DNA from 3 places in the Actinoallomurus vinaceus genome. Region 3 is predicted to be linked to each of the others. Evidence: riboswitches for the same ligand, from Rfam matches in the RefSeq annotation. Region 3 holds a riboswitch; each other region holds the start of a gene.
The links. A riboswitch is a leader RNA that binds a small molecule or an ion and turns the genes downstream of it on or off. The one in region 3 is predicted to bind cyclic di-AMP.
Positions count from the first base shown of each region.

Region 1: another riboswitch for cyclic di-AMP. It lies ahead of ABEA24_RS38330 (C40 family peptidase); the one in region 3 lies ahead of ABEA24_RS24695 (CHAP domain-containing protein).
Region 2: another riboswitch for cyclic di-AMP. It lies ahead of ABEA24_RS23695 (CHAP domain-containing protein); the one in region 3 lies ahead of ABEA24_RS24695 (CHAP domain-containing protein).

Region 1 is NZ_BAABHK010000014.1:142,118-147,180, reverse strand. Features, by position in the region: gene ABEA24_RS38350 (SpoIIE family protein phosphatase) at 1-35, opposite strand, end outside; gene ABEA24_RS38345 (hypothetical protein) at 430-705, shown strand; gene ABEA24_RS38340 (BlaI/MecI/CopY family transcriptional regulator) at 812-1,192, shown strand; gene ABEA24_RS38335 (M56 family metallopeptidase) at 1,189-2,121, shown strand; cyclic di-AMP (ydaO/yuaA leader) riboswitch at 2,285-2,422, shown strand; gene ABEA24_RS38330 (C40 family peptidase) at 2,428-3,447, shown strand; gene ABEA24_RS38325 (alpha/beta fold hydrolase) at 3,618-4,409, opposite strand; gene ABEA24_RS38320 (cupin domain-containing protein) at 4,502-4,963, opposite strand.
Region 2 is NZ_BAABHK010000006.1:444,442-449,504, forward strand. Features, by position in the region: gene ABEA24_RS23690 (RlpA-like double-psi beta-barrel domain-containing protein) at 185-781, opposite strand; gene ABEA24_RS23695 (CHAP domain-containing protein) at 936-1,700, opposite strand; cyclic di-AMP (ydaO/yuaA leader) riboswitch at 1,714-1,850, opposite strand; cyclic di-AMP (ydaO/yuaA leader) riboswitch at 1,957-2,101, opposite strand; gene ABEA24_RS23700 (sirohydrochlorin chelatase) at 2,594-3,355, opposite strand; gene ABEA24_RS23705 (phosphoadenylyl-sulfate reductase) at 3,337-4,050, opposite strand; gene ABEA24_RS23710 (PDDEXK family nuclease) at 4,047-4,223, opposite strand; gene ABEA24_RS23715 (nitrite/sulfite reductase) at 4,220-5,063, opposite strand, start outside.
Region 3 is NZ_BAABHK010000007.1:74,616-79,678, forward strand. Features, by position in the region: gene ABEA24_RS24680 (M56 family metallopeptidase) at 1-711, opposite strand, end outside; gene ABEA24_RS24685 (BlaI/MecI/CopY family transcriptional regulator) at 708-1,082, opposite strand; gene ABEA24_RS24690 (hypothetical protein) at 1,258-2,223, opposite strand; gene ABEA24_RS24695 (CHAP domain-containing protein) at 2,624-3,643, opposite strand; cyclic di-AMP (ydaO/yuaA leader) riboswitch at 3,643-3,786, opposite strand; gene ABEA24_RS24700 (cysteine synthase family protein) at 4,882-5,063, shown strand, end outside.

The DNA of each region.
Region 1 (5,063 bases), on a different contig from region 3:
GCCCGCCACTTCAGCGACTTCTGTGGCGCCGTCACCACCTCAGCTCCGTCCTGACCTGCGCATATGGTGGTTTGCCGTCAAATACCACCATGCCACAGCAATGCGCGTGCTCGTCACGACGCGAGCCGTCCGGCCAGCGAGTGACCAGGGCGGACACCGGCGGCTCGGAGCGTCGACTACGGGCTGACCTCATCTCCTACACAAGGTAGTAGAAATACCGCCAAAGCGGCCATCACCTCGCCGCGTTCGACGCCGAGCACATGGCCACGCGCTCGCTCGATGACCACGGCGACGCCGTCCGTTCGCCGCCATAGAGGCGGGTCGCGTTGCCCTGCCTCCTCTTGTTCACTACCTTCTGTAGGAGATGCATATCGATCACTCTTCAGCGACGTTGCTCCGACCACGATGTCCCGGACCGTCGTGCGGCGCGTGACGGTGACCTTCGAAGTGTCGGATGGCGCCGAGCGCCCAACGTGGGTCGACGACGGAGGCGGTCTCGCCTGGCATGTCAAAGCCGTCATCGGATATTGGCGGCACCCGGATCTGGGGAGGTACCGCTTCGTCCCCGGACACCGAGCGGAGGCGCAACGCTGGCATCTGACCGTTGTCGGTCCGCTGCCCGGTCGCCCGTCGCTGATCGGTGAACAAGAAGTCGTTCTCCGGACCTTCGGTGAAGGCATGAGCTGGTACATGGACCTCGGCTGAGTCCCGCGTGCGAAGCTCCAAGGCCGCGCTTCGGCCGTCGGCGACTCACGTCGGCCGCCCTGCCGCATAGGTCACAATGGTGCGGACCGGGGAGGGAGACGGACAGGTGGCGATCGCGGGCCCGCTCGAGCGAGCGATCATGGAGGCGCTGTGGGATGCCCAGAAGCCGCTGCTCATCCGCGAGCTGATGGAGAAGGTCAACGCCGGATCGGCCAAGCGATCGGCGTACACGACCGTCCAGACCGTCGCCGACCGGCTCGTCCAGAAAGGCTTCCTGTCACGGACGGCCGACCGGAACGCCTGGCGGTACGCTCCGACGCGCAGCCGTGAGGATCACGTCGCGCAGGTGATGGCCGAGGCGCTGGCCCAGACCACCGACCGTGGTCCGGTCCTGGCCCGGTTCGTCGAGACCATCGACCCGCAGGACGCGCACCGGCTCTTGGTGGAGCTCGCACAGCGTTCGGCTCCGACGGAACCGCGTTCGTGAGCCAGCTCGCCGGGCTCGGCGTCCTCACCCTCGCCCTCGGCGCCGGCGCCGGGCCGGTGCTGAGCCGCAGTGCCTGGTGTCAGCGGATCCCCCGGATCGCCGCTCTGGCGTGGCTGGGAGCTCTGGCAGGTGCCATCGCGGCCCTTGTCGGGGTGGTCGCGCTGGTCTCGACCGGCCGGCACGGCCTGGTGCACAGGGCGGCGGAGTGGGCGGCCGACTGCTGGCACCATCACGACGGATCCGGCGACCCCGCGGCGTACATCCTCAACACCGCCCTCCTTCTCAGCGCGACCGCCGCGATCTTTGTGGCCGCAAGCCGGTACCGGCGCACCGTGGCCCAGCGCCGCCGCCACCAGGAGGCGCTGCAGTTCGTCGTTCGGCTTCCCGGCGACATCGACGACGTCTGCGTTCTCGACCATCCGCTGCCGGTCGCCTACTGCGTGCCGTCGCGAAGGCGCCCGATCGTCCTCAGCAGCGGCGCCCTCGACCAACTGGACGACATCCAGCTGCAGGCGGTCCTGGCACACGAACGGGCACATCTGCGCTACCGCCACCATCTGTTCCTCACGACGGTCGACGCGCTGGCGGCCGCGCTGTTCTGGCTGCCGACCTTCCGTGACGCACGCCGTTGCCTGCCCATCCTGCTGGAGATGACCGCCGATGACGTCGCGGCGCGGCGGTGTGGCCGGCGCGCGGTCGCCGGCGCGCTCCGGAAACTGGCGATCGCCCCGAGCCCGATAGGCGGGCTGGCCGCCCACGGTGCACGCGGATCAGAGATCGATCAGCGACTCACCCGCCTCGAGACGCCGTCCGCCACCGCCGACAACGGTCACCTCCGGCACCTGACGTGGGCCACGGCGACGACCTCCGTCGCCCTCCCCGCCCTGATCTCAGCGGGCTGGCTCACCGCGATGCCGTTCTTCTGCTGACACCCCACGGCCCCTCTCACCAGAACCAACCTCCTATCGACTGTAGGAGACCACACCTTCACCGGCATGACTTATCCCATCAGATCACCCCATCGGGTGGCAGAAGACTGAAGAGATCTCCTACACTCCGTCAGAGATCGGCCGCCCCCTGCTTCACACGAGGCACGGCCGACCGCCGAATCCCTTGAGGGAACCGGGGACCCGAGACTCCCGGGGCGAATCCGGCGCGCACCAGCGCCCGGTAGGGCGACTCCGGCCCGAGCCCGACAGCTAACCCGGTAGGCGGACTAGGAGAGGAGCTCTCACGTGGCGTTCTTCCACCCGAACGCGGATGCCGCAGGTCGTCCACTGCTGCGTCGATCGCTCCGGCTGTGCTCGGCGCTTTCGGTCGCGGTCGCGGTGACTCTCACGACGGCCCCCGCCGAGGCGAGCCCCAAGCCCTCGGCTGCGGCCGCGAAGAAGGAGCTGGAAAAACTCAACGGCCAGGTCGACAAGATCGTTGATCAGTACAACAAGGCCAAGACCGAGCTGGACGCGGCGAAGAAGAGGCTCAAGGCACTCAACAGCCAGACGAAAACCGAAAGACGCGTCTACGAGAGCCTGCACGCGCGCGTCGCGCAGATCGCCGCCGAGGCGTACAAGAGCGGCACTCTCGATTCCACCACCGCCACGGTGCTCGCGTCCAAGGACCCGGACGCGGCGCTGAACCAGATGTCGGCGTTCACTCAGCTGTCGAACAACCGCGGGCAAGAGCTCACAGCGTTCCTGGCCTCCACGCAGCGCCTGCGCCGGGAACAAGCGGAGGCGCAATCCGCCTACCAGACCGTCTCGCAGAAGGCTGCCGCGTTGAAGACGCGCAAGGCCACGGTCGAGAAGGCCATCGCCAAACAGAAGAATCTGTTGCGCAAGGCCGGTGAATCCACGGCCGCGCCCGGCTCGGGAGCCGGTGGCACGTACAACGGGCCCGCCTCGGGGCCCGCGCGTAAGGCCGTGGAGTACGCCTACGCCCAGCTCGGCAAGCCCTACATCTGGGGCGGCACCGGACCGAAAGGCTACGACTGCTCCGGCCTGACGATGATGTCCTGGCGTGCCGCCGGCGTGAACCTCCCCCGCGTCGTCCCCGACCAGTACAGCGCCACTCGCCATGTCTCCAAGTCCGACCTGCAGCCCGGCGACCTCGTCTACTTCGACGACATGGGCCACGAGGGCATCTACGTCGGCGGCGGCAAATTCATCCACGCGCCCCGGACCGGAGAAGTCATCAGGCTGGACAGCATGTCCAACCCGTACTGGGTCTCCCACTACGACGGCGCCAGCCGCCCGTAACGGATCCGGCGTGTCACTGCTGCGAGCCGCCGGATCACACCGGAAGCCGTCGCACTGGTGGAATCGGCTCGGCGTCCTACAGGCGCTGGTGGCCGCCTGGACGTTCGCGATCGTCGGTCTGGACTGGGGCGGCGCGATCGCCGGTGTGATGATCTTTGTGATCGCGGTGTCTAGGCTTCGGATTTCAGCTGTGGATCGCCGATGAACCGGTCGACGATGGTCAGCAATGCCTCCGGGGTCTCGATCTGCGGTAGGTGCCCGGCATCCGGCATCAGCTGGAAGGCGGCGCCGGGGATGGCGGCGGCGTACTGCCTGCCGTAGGCCGGTGTCGCGATCCGGTCCGCCTCGCCCCAGACGACGAGGGTCGGGGCGGCGATGCCGGCCAGGCGTGATTCCAGGCTCGGATCGGACATCGACCGGCCGCCATAGGCCTGCAGGGCCGCCCGGTTGCCCGCGGTGACGGCTTTCTGCGCGTCGGTCAGCGCCCCGGGGTCGATCCGATAGGCGTCGGGATTCGCGTAGCTGAAATCGGCGATCTGGTCGAGCGTGAGGGAGAAGAAGTCGGCGACAGGGTGTTCGGCGCTCTCCATGCCGACGGCGTCGACCAGGACGAGTTGCTCGACGCGCTCGCTCGCGAGCGCGAGTTCCGCCGCGGCCCAGCCACCGATCGAACTGCCGATGACGGTCACGCCGGACAGCTCAAGATGGTCGAGCAGGTGACGGTAGAGCTCGCCGAGTCTCCGGATCGAATCGAGCCCGTCGGGGCGCGGGGTTCCGGCGAAACCGGGATTGACGGGGGTCAGCACCCGAAGCGGGGCGCGCGCGGCCATCAGGTCGGCGAACCCGGCGACCGAGGTCGGGCCCGCACCGCCGTGGAGCAGCAGGACGGGGCGACCCTGCCCGCGTTCGGAAACGGTGAGGGGGATGTCGCCGAAGGCGGTGGAAAGCGTGTATGTGGCCATGGGTACCTGAATCTCCTGAAGAACGTGAGGGATGAGGGCGGCCGGGCTCTCGGGCCTGTCGCCCGCAGCGCACCGGCGCCGGCGCGTACTCGTCAGTCGGCGTAGTCGGTGGCCGCTTCGGTGTCGTACCGGTTCATGACCTTTTCGGTCGCCTCCGGGGTCAGCGCCCCGCCCTGCTCGATCATGTCGCGAAGGTCGCGGAAGTACTGCACGTACAGGTCGGGGGTGAAGGTGTTCAGCAGCACCAGCGGCTCGTCGGTGGGGTTCGCGAAGGTGTGCGGAGCGCCCGGCGGGATCATCGCGAGGGTGCCGGCCGGCGCGTCGTACGTCGTGGTGCCGATCGTGAACCGGGCGGTGCCGGAGACCACGTAGAAGCCCTCGTCGTGCCGGGCGTGCCGATGCTGCGGCGGGCCGTCGGTGTGCGGAGCAACGGTGATCTCGCCTATTCCGAGGCGGTGCCCGGTGGTGCTGCCGTCCTCCAGGATCCGCATGGTGGTGGGTCCCAGCTGCACGACTTCGCCGCCATCACTGCCGACGATCGAAACCTGGGTCATGACGCCCCCTTCATGAGAGTTTACTCTCGTAACGGTACAAGGCACTCACAAAACATGCAAGTACACTCTCACGAGAAGACCTTGCCCCCACAATGAGAGA
Region 2 (5,063 bases), on a different contig from region 3:
GGACAAGCCGCCGGGGAAGGACAAGCCGGGAACGGTGAGCTGGGAACGGTGAGCCGCCGGGAACAGCAAGCCGTCGGGAACGGCAGAACGGCGCGGGATCTCCTCAAATGAGGGGATCCCGCGCCGTCCGGACCGGCAGGCGAGGGGGGGAGCGGGTGACGCCCTGCCGGTGTCGAGGGGGCGGTTACGCCTTGCCGGTGGCCGTGGCGTAGCCGGTGCCAGAGTGGCGGTACACGCCGCCCTTGCCCAGTTCGAGGACCTGGAACTTGACCGTGATCGAGTTCGACGCGGTGCCGGTGAGGTGCTGCATCATCTTCTCCGACAGGTCGATGAGCGCCGGCGGGTTGTGCTGCGCGACGGCCCACTCGGCCGGGCCGAAGTCCTCCACGATGCCGATCTCGCTCTTACCGTTGTAGGTGACCTTCACCTTGGTGCCGAGCGGCCAGTACGGGCTGGCGAGCGTCTGGTACGACATCGGCTTGCCGGAGGCCGTCGACGGGTCCCAGAAGGACGTCGCGGTCGAGACGCCGCCGGGCAGGGCCGCCTTCTTCTCCTTCTTGAGGTCCTTCTTGATGCTCACGAACAGCCGGTCCTGGTTCGCCGTGGCGACGCGTTTCTCGGTCTGCTCGGGCGCCTGCGGGGCGGACGCCGCGGGGGCGCTCTGCGCCGAGGATGCCGACTCCGGGGTGTTTCCGTAAGCGAGGGCGGTGGTCACGCCGGCGCCGGCCAGGGTGACGCCGGCGGCCGCGGTGGCGATGGCCTTCGTCGAGAACCTGATCATGGAAATTCCTTTCGGGGGCATGGGGGAACGGGGGCATGAGGGATGGGGGGATCCCAGGGGCGATGCCAGGGGGATTCGAAGGACCGCCCGGGAAGGGGAGGTCGGCGCGCGCCGCATCGCTCGGCGGCGACGCGGCACGCGCCGGCCCGGGCGATTACTGGGCGTACTCCGGGTAGCCGTAGCCCACGACAGAGGAGGTGCTCCGGGTCCGGATCTTCACGGCGTCGTCCGTGTTGCCCTCGACGGTCTGGATGGTGCCGTCGTGGTTGTCCTTGATGACCAGGCCGACGTGGTCGATGCCGTCGACACCGCCGCCGTTCCAGGAGAAGAAGACGACGGCCCCGGGCTTGGGCGCGTTGCCCCAGCGGCCCTGCGAGATGAACCACTTGGCGTGGGCCGGGGTGAACGCGTCAGCGCCCATTCCCTTGACGCCCAGCTGGTCGCCGACCCAGGAGACGAACATGTCGCACCACGAGGCGTTGGCGTAGTCGCCGACGGACCCGCCGTTCTCCGCCACGCCGCGCGCGGCGTACGGGGTGCCCATGAACCACTGGTTGAACTTGCTGCCGCCGGCCGCGTTCTCGGTGGTGCCGACCTGGGAGACGGCGAGCTTCAGCACGTCCGTGGCCGAGGGCAGCCTCTTCTGCACCTGCTTCTGCGGCGCGGCGAGGGCGCGCGTCTTGACGCGCGGGTCGTCGCGCAGGGCGTTGGTCTGGATCGCCCTACCCATACCGGGATTCGGTATCTGCGCGACATGGTGCGCCGCCTGGTGGGTCGCACCGGGGATCTGCGCGGAGAGAGCCGGCCCTGCGGAGGCCACGGTGATCGCGGCCGCGCCGGCGGTGGCGGTGCCGGCGATGACGCCGGCGAGGGTCTTGCGGTTCAGGGTGAAGCGGGGTTTGGCGTGTCGAGGGGACACAGGGGGGTACTCCTTCGGCTTCCATGCCGCTTACCGGGTTAGCTGACGGGTTCGGGCGTGGAAGCTGCCCTACGGCACGATGTGCCGATTCACCCCAGTGATGCGGTGGGTCCCCGGTTCCGCGAGGTGCGGATTCAGCGGGTCGCCCGCTCATGCGGGCGGCTCGAACAAAGAGACACGTCTGCCGTCGCCGGGCTAGGGGTAGCGGTGACGGCCGGTATTCAGATCAGGGCGGACTCGCGGACAAGGTTCTGCTCCTTACTTCCAGTACGCCTACCGGGTTAGCTGACGGGTTCGGGCGTGGAAGTCGGCCCTACGGCACAGGGGATGTGCCGATTCACCCCGGGACTTCTGATGGGTCCCCGGCTCCGTGATCTTCACGGACTCGACGTTGCCGCTCCCGCTCCAAAATGGATCAACGGGTAGTCCACGGGAGTGGCGCGTTTTGGGATATGAACCGTCTCGGCTCTGTACGGAGGCCCTCGCACGCGTCTTCGCGCCGCGCTGTCTGCGCTGGTGGGCCGGCCGTGCCGGCGGATGTCGGGCGGCGCGTGGGGGGCGTCGCCGGACTGAGAGGAACATATCAGACAAATAGCGACGTGCCAAATACCACCGTCGGACATAAGTCACGTGATGGGTGCCACAAAGATCGCTATAAAGATCAATCCGGCAGCCGTTTGATCGACTTTTACCTTTCCGGCCAGAACAATCATGAGTGGCCGCAAAGGGCGATCAGCGTCGCCACATATCCGAACAGCCTTACGGCGCAGGGTATTCCGCGGCCCGTCACGGCAGGTGACCGCCGCCCGGTAGGAGGCGCGCCGGAGCGCCACGGAGGGAAGGTGTCAGCGCGCCACGGAGGGAAGGTGTCAGCGCGCCACGGAGGGAAGGTGTCAGCCCGCTGCCGCGACGCGATCGCCACGCGTCAGGATCTCGCGATAACGCTGCACGGTGATCTCCGCCACCTCGGGCGCGGCGCCCAGCACGGGCGAGACCGCCACCGCCCCGGCCTCCAGGGACTCCTCGCGGACCTTGTCCGCGAAGTAGCCCGGGGCCAGGAAGTAGGACGCCACCGCCACTCGCGGCGCGCCCGCGTCGTACAGCATGCGTACGGCTTCGGCAGGGGTGGGACGGGCCGCGGAGGCGTACGCGGGGACGACGGAGCGCCAGCCGCGCCAGTCCCGCGCCATCCGGCCGATCGTCGCGTTCGCCGCCGGATCGCTGGAACCGGCGGCGGCGAGCACCAGAGCGGTGCCCGGGTCGGGGCGGACGCCGACCTCGGCGAGCCGCCGCTCCAGGGCCCGCGTCATCAGCGGGTGCGGGCCCAGCGTCGCCCCGTAGTGCAGGGTCAGCCGCGGGTGGGCGCTGTGTACCTCGCTGAGCGCCCCCGGGATGTCGGTCTTGCTGTGGTACGCCGCGGTGAGCAGCAGAGGGAGCACGACGGCCTCGTCGGCCCCCTCTCCGACGAGACCACCGAGCGCCTGCCCCGGGGCCGGGGGAGCGTGGTCGAGATACGAGGTCACGACCCGCACCCCCGATGAACGACGAACAAGATCGAGAAGTTCCTCGATCGTCGCCGCCGCACGGGGATCCCGGCTGCCGTGGGCCACCACGACCAGCGGGATCGTCCGCGTGCTCAGAGGTTGATGCCGCATTCGGTCTTTCCGGTGCCGGCCCAGCGTCCGCTGCGCGGGTCCTCGCCCGGCGCGACCTGCTTGGTGCAGGGCTCGCAGCCGATCGAGGGGTACCCGTCGTACTGCAGCGGGTTCACCAGGATGCCGTGCTCCTCGATGTAGTCGTGGAGCTGGGCCTGGGTCCAGCGGGCGAGGGGGTTGACCTTGACCTTCCCGCGCGCGGCGTTCCACTCGACCACGCGCGAGCCGCGCCGGTGCGAGGTCTCCTCACGCCGGATGCCCGTGATCCACGCGAGGTACGGCTCGAGCGCGCGGTTCAGCGGCTCGACCTTGCGCAGGTGGCAGCACAGGTCCGGGTTCCGGCCGTACAGCCGGGGCCCGAGGTCGCGCTCCTGCTCGGCGACGGTCCGGGAGGGGGTGACGTTGACCACGTTGACCGGGTAGACGGCCTCGACGGCGTCACGCGTGCCGACCGTCTCGGCGAAGTGGTAGCCGGTGTCGACGAACAGCACGTCGATGCCGGGGCGGACCTTCGAGGCGATGTCGACCAGCACGGCGTCCTTCATGGACGACGTGACGCAGATCCGGTCGCCGAAGGTCGCGATCGCCCACCGGATGATCTCCTCGGCGGAGGCCTCCTCCAGTGCGTCGGCGGCCGATTCGACGATGTCGGTCAGGTCGAGCGCCGCGGGGGCGCGCTCGTACAGGAGTGTCATGCCGAGCCCTCCCGTCTGGGAGCGCCCGTGGCGCTGAGCGCGCCGAGCCCGATGAAGCGGAGCTTGAACGCGCGCGTGCACGCCCGGCAGTGCCAGCCGCCGTCGCTCTCGTACGGCTCGAGGTCCTCGTCTCCGCAGTAGGGGCAGTAGAAGGGAACGGCTCTCTCGGTCACTTCAGCTCACCTTCCTCCGCACGCTGCACCCACGCGGCGAAGGACTCGCCGTCGTGCCTGCCCTCCTGGAATCTGCGCAGCACCCTCTCCACGTAGTCGGGCAACTCCTCGGCGGTGGTCTTCAGTCCCCGGATCTTCTTGCCGAACTCCCCGCCGATCGAGCCGCCCAGGTGCACCTGGAAGCCCTCGACCTGGTCGCCGTTCGCGTCGGTGACCAGCTGGCCCTTCAGTCCGATGTCGGCGGTCTGGATGCGCGCGCAGGAGTTCGGGCAGCCGTTGATGTTGATCGTCAGCGGCTCGTCGAAGTCGGGCAGGCGCTGCTCCAGCTCGTCGATCAGGTCCATGCCGCGCTGCTTGGTCTCGACGATGGCGAGCTTGCAGAACTCGATGCCGGTGCAGGCCATCGTCTGACGGCGGAACGTCGACGGGCGGACCCGCAGGTCGTGCGCCTCCAACTCGGCGGCCAGCGCCTCGGTCCGGTCCTCCGGGACGTCGAGGATGACCATCTTCTGCTCGGTCGTCGTGCGCACCCGGCCGGAGCCGTACTCCTCGGCCAGGTCCGCGATGACACGCAGCAGGTCGCCGTCGACCCGGCCGACCCTCGGTGCGAAGCCGACGTAGTAGAGGCCGTCGCGCTGCCGGCGGATGCCGACGTGGTCGCGGCGGTCGTTCCGGGGCCCTCCGGGCGCCGGTCCGTCCGCCAGGGCGTACCCGAGGTACTCCTTCTCCAGGACCTCGCGGAACCGCTCCGGGCCCCAGTCGTTCATCAGGAACTTCAGCCGCGCGCGGTGCCGGAGGCGGCGGTAGCCGTAGTCGCGGAAGATGCCCGCGATGCCCGCC
Region 3 (5,063 bases):
GACCGCTCTGTCATGGCGGCGCACGGCCGAATCGTCGGCTATGAGTTCGATCAGGCGGGCGATCTCGAGCCGCGCGTCCCGGAAGAGGCGAATTCGGGGGAACGCTCTCGCCAGCGCGACCGCAACGTTGCGCACGATGTCGTGCCGTCCCCGCAGATGAGCCTTTTCGTGCTCGAGCACGGCCGACAACTGTGCGCCGTCGAGCCGATCAAGCGTGCCTGTGGTGAGCACGATGCGAGAACGCCGGCCGGGGATGCAGTAGGCGACCGGTGCGGCATGCTCGACCACGACGATGCCCTTCTCCGGAAGCGGCCGGGCGACCAGGGCCAGTGCACCGAGGTGAGCTCGTTTACTCCACCAGGCGCGGGCAAGGCTCGCTATGACGTGACCGCCGGCCCATAGAACGAGTCCCGCCGAGCTGAGCAGACCGGCGACCGCCCCGACAGGTTGCGATACACCTGAGTAGTGGTCGCGCATGGCCGTCACGCATGCGTCGAGGACGTGGGTGAGACCGCCCGCGTCACGGATCGCCGGCACGACAAGAACCAGCCCGCCCAAGGCGAGGGAGATAAGCGCCGATGCCGTCGCCGCCTGCCACATCGCGAGTCCGAGCCGTGGCGCCCGATCGACCCAGTCGAGTCTCTTCAACAGGCGGGGTCCTGCGGTGAGAAGTGCCGCGGCGTAGATCAGCAGCGCCAGGGCTGCGGTCATGAGTTCTTCTCCGGAGACACGATCCGCATCGCCGCCTGCAATGCCTGCGCTTCGTCAGTGGATAGTTCAGACAGGAAGTGAACGAAAGCAGCGGCCTGATTGTTGCTGGTCGCCAGCGCCGAACGCATCAGGCGTGCCGTATAGGTCTCGCGACTGACCAGCGGCTCGTACAGATGCCCTCGCCCTGCCTTCTCCCGCCGCAGCCAGCCCTTCTTGTGCAGCTTGTCCATCACCGTCAGGACCGTGGTGTACGCGATGGTCCGGTCTTTTTGCAGGTCCTCCACGACCTCGCGCACCGGAACCGGCCGGCCATAGCGCCAGAGGCAATCCATGATCGCTGCTTCGAGTTCACCGAACTGCCGTAGTGCCATCGCCTACTCCATGTCCCCGGACTGCTGTCGCACCCCCATTCTACTATGGACCATAGTACATGTAGGGACGGTCAGGATTGGGCCCGCACCAAGTGTTAGGCCGTGCAGGCTCGATCACGGAGCAAGAGCGGCTTACACCTACTGCGTACCATAGGAGGAGACCGGCGCAGAATCGTCACCAGCCGATCGGCCGATCCTCTGCGGGGGTGAAGACCGACACGAGGATGCGACGCGCGAACAGGTCCGTTTCGCGCGGACCCGTGACGTCGTAAGTGAAGTGCTGCAATGGCCAGAGCTGGATGCCGCCGATCGTCACCGGACGCCGCACCTCATATACGGCCGGCCACGGACAGCGGTGAAAACATCCCAGCCGTTCACCGGCCCGGTCGACCGCGAAAACGATCGCTCCCAGGCGCAGCGCCGCGGCGATCTGGGCCTGAACGCGCACGGTCGCCGCCCGGCAGCTGTCCGCCGCCCACATCCGCTCGAGAACGGCGTGCGCTCCGGGGAGCGACTGAAGGATGGGGCGTTGGTCAGGGTCCGTGAGGCACCATGGATCGGTCTTCTCCACGACGCGGGCGGCCAGGGAGACCGCCCTCGTAGCGTCTCGGCCATCGAGCAGATGCGGCATCGCGAGGTATTGGCCGAATGCGTACAGGGTGCGGATCGCGTACCGCAGGTGCACATCGGGAGGTGTCGGCATGGTCGCCGGATCACCGTCGAGCGATGCTCGCGCCGCATACTCGATCGCATCGCCGGCACGGCCGAGGATTCGCCTGAGGCGGTCGCGGTCCTCAGACCGGATTCCCGGCACATCCGCATGGCGGACCAGAGCGACCAGGCCTCGCGCGTGGATCGCCCGCGCGGCCGTCGCCGTCGCCGCCAGCAGCCGACGATCGCTGGGCTCATCCACGCGCCAGGTCGGAGGGTCCGCGGGAAGGTGAACGTGGTCTTCGATCCGGTAGGTCGAATCAATCGCTATTCGGCGCGCATGAAAGAGCCAGCGCTCGACCTGTCCGAGGAAGGCGAGGGTCCGAGCCGCCGCTCCGGACGGCAGGTTTCCGTCGTCGTAGGGATGGATGGCGTCGAGTAGGTGTTCACCGAGCGTTTGCAGCGCATAGGCGTTCCAGACGCAGAGCAACCGTCCCGCAGCGGCGGATGTCTGGTCGGATGATCCGGTCGGCCGGCCGAGGAGGTCACGTCGCCATCGTTCCGCGTCTTCGAGTTCTCGACGGACGACAGAACCCCCACGGCGGTAACCCTCAAGGGTCCGTGCGGGAAGTTGACCATCGAGGGCTCGTACCGCCCGAATGTCTCCGCCAGACACACTCATCGCGCTCGGTCCGCCCCACGCCGCCACTGGAAGTCGTTTCATATTCGGAAAGGTGTGATCTCCACGCCGACGACGCCCCTGTTGGTGATGACGGCACCGCGCCGGACCTCAACCGCCCAGAGCGGCGCATGGAAGGCCAGGTCGTAGCGGCCCGTCCCGACGAATCGGCTACGGCTCGACGTGGCCGACCACAGGGAGAAGAGCCTCGTCAACGGCCGGAGGACACTGCCGACCTTGATGAGCCTGCCTTCTGACTCGTGTCGGCCACGACCGAATGAAGCGAGTCCCAGAACGCGAGTTCCGTGTCCTCCTCCAGCTCAGAGATCTTGCCCCAGAATTCGCGATCCTCGGCCTGCGCCGCCGCGTGCGCGGTGAGCGCAGGCATGACGGTCGTACTCGCGTCGGCGTCCTCGAGATGAGCTACGGTGACATCCGCCGGCAGCTCGGCCGGAGTGCGGTGGTGCCTTCCGCGTTTGCGAAGCTGCACTCCGGAAGAGGGCACCGGCACCTTGACCTTGGACTTGGCGATGGCCAGCGCGGCCGTTCCGAATACGACGACGGCCAGGAGCCCGGTCAACGCGGCACCTTGCTCGGCGAACGCGGATGGCTTTTCCGGTGCTGAGTGAGTCGTCTGGACGGCATGCGTCGCCGGCCCGACGTCGCTGACGAGCGACCCGACCGAGGGCGGCGGAGCGGAGTGCTTCGGAACGTACTTCTCCCCCGTCTTCTGCTCTGCCTTCTGCTCCGTGCCCGGGATCGACTTGCCCTTGACCTTCACCTTCGCCGGATACCCGAACCCGACGACCTGGCTGATGTCCCGGGTCGCGCGCAGCAATGCATTGTTGTGGTTGGCCTCGATGGTGTGCAGCGTGTGGCCGTCGACCTTCTCCACGATGCCGACGTGTTCGATGCCGCCGATGCTCTTGTTCCCGGAGAAGGAGAAGAAGACGATCGCTCCTGGCTCGGGCTTGTGTCCCCAGGCATGATGCTTCTGGAACCACAGCGCGTGCTGGGGTGTGGAGGCGAACTCGCCCGCCCAGTCCTCAACACCGGCCTTGTCGGCAGCCCAGGCCAGGAACATGTCGCACCAGGGGGCCGTCTTGTAGTAGGAGCCCTTGTCGACATGCTTGCCGTACCAGTCGCCGTACTTGGTGTAACCGCCGCTCTTCTCGGCGTACCCGAGCTGGCTCTTGGCGATCTGCAGCAGCTTGTGTCCTACCGGATCCATCGCTCTCCCTATACCGCCGACCGGGTTAGCTGACGGGTTCGGGCCAGGGAAGCCCTACCGCACAGGCGGATTCACCCCAGAGACAGATGGGTCCCCGGCTCCCGCGCCGCCGGCTGCGGCACAGGACTAGGCGGATCAGACCGTACCTCCCTGGTGGGAGGTAGATCGCAGTCCGACTCCGACGCAATGTAGTAGCAATGTCGCGGAAGCGGCAAGTGAGCCTGGAGATAAGAACTGAGAGAATCAGCGGTCTCACCGATCGCGTCTCACCCAACCACCTAGCGTCACGCTGGAGCGATGTTCCACCGCACGACTCACCCGAAGGCCACGGCGGCGAGTCGTCATCTCGCCGTCACCGCTGCCCCAGATCGCTCCGCTCGCCCTCGCTTACTACTCTCTGTAGGAGATGTTCAACGATCATCCCTGCATCGCGGTATCGCTCCCGCCGCGAGGTGCCGCCCCGTCATCGGATATTGGCGACATCCCGATCTGAGGAGGTACCGCTTCGTCTCGAGACATCGAGCAGAAGCTGAACGCCGGCACCTGACATTCGAAGGCGCGAGCTGGTAGATGGACCTCGGTTAAGGTCCCACGCCCGAAACTCCAACAGTCGAAGGACTGACACATATTCGGTCCAACTTTTTTCGGGTTGCCAAACCATTAAGGAGTTACCACCCTCACCTTAAACAGCTATGGCGATCTTCTGGCTATGGTTACACCCGTGATGGCGTTCGCCAGGATCCCCGCGTTAGGTCGAGATCGCACCGGCCTGCTTATCCACGGTTTCCTGTCGCTGTTGGTCTTCATGGCATACGGATGCCCATGCGTTCCAGCAGGACATCTTCATAGCGATTTCCATCGCACTTTCACCATCACCTCCCCCTCGCATTCGATGCCCACGTTCGGACACGGGACCTGCGACAACAGCGGGCATAGATGCCACGACGATCCGCCGATGGGATCGACCTCTGACAGTCAGCTACGGATGGGTCTTTCCTGCCAACGTGCTCCCATGTCTTCGCACGTCATGCCCATGTTCGCGTGGGTGAACGCCGAGGCGAACGGGCGGGAGCGGTCACCGCCGATATCGGCACACACAGGTCACTCAGTACGCCACGACTGGGCTGCCGCCCTGGCCGTTCTGTGCGTTTTCCGATCCTGATCAGTCGCGCGCGTCGGCACCACGCCGGCGCAGAAGGCCCACTGTCACGCCGCGCGACCGATAAGGACCATCACCCATGCGAACAGCGCATACGTATGTGCCGGAGCTCCTGGACGTCATCGGGTGCACACCCGTGATACGTCTTCGCAACCTCACGACTCAGGACGAGGCGCAACTCGTCGTCAAGCTGGAAGGCACGAATCCGGCCGGCAGCCTGAAGGACCGACCGGCCTGGTACATCATCGAGCATGCCGAGCG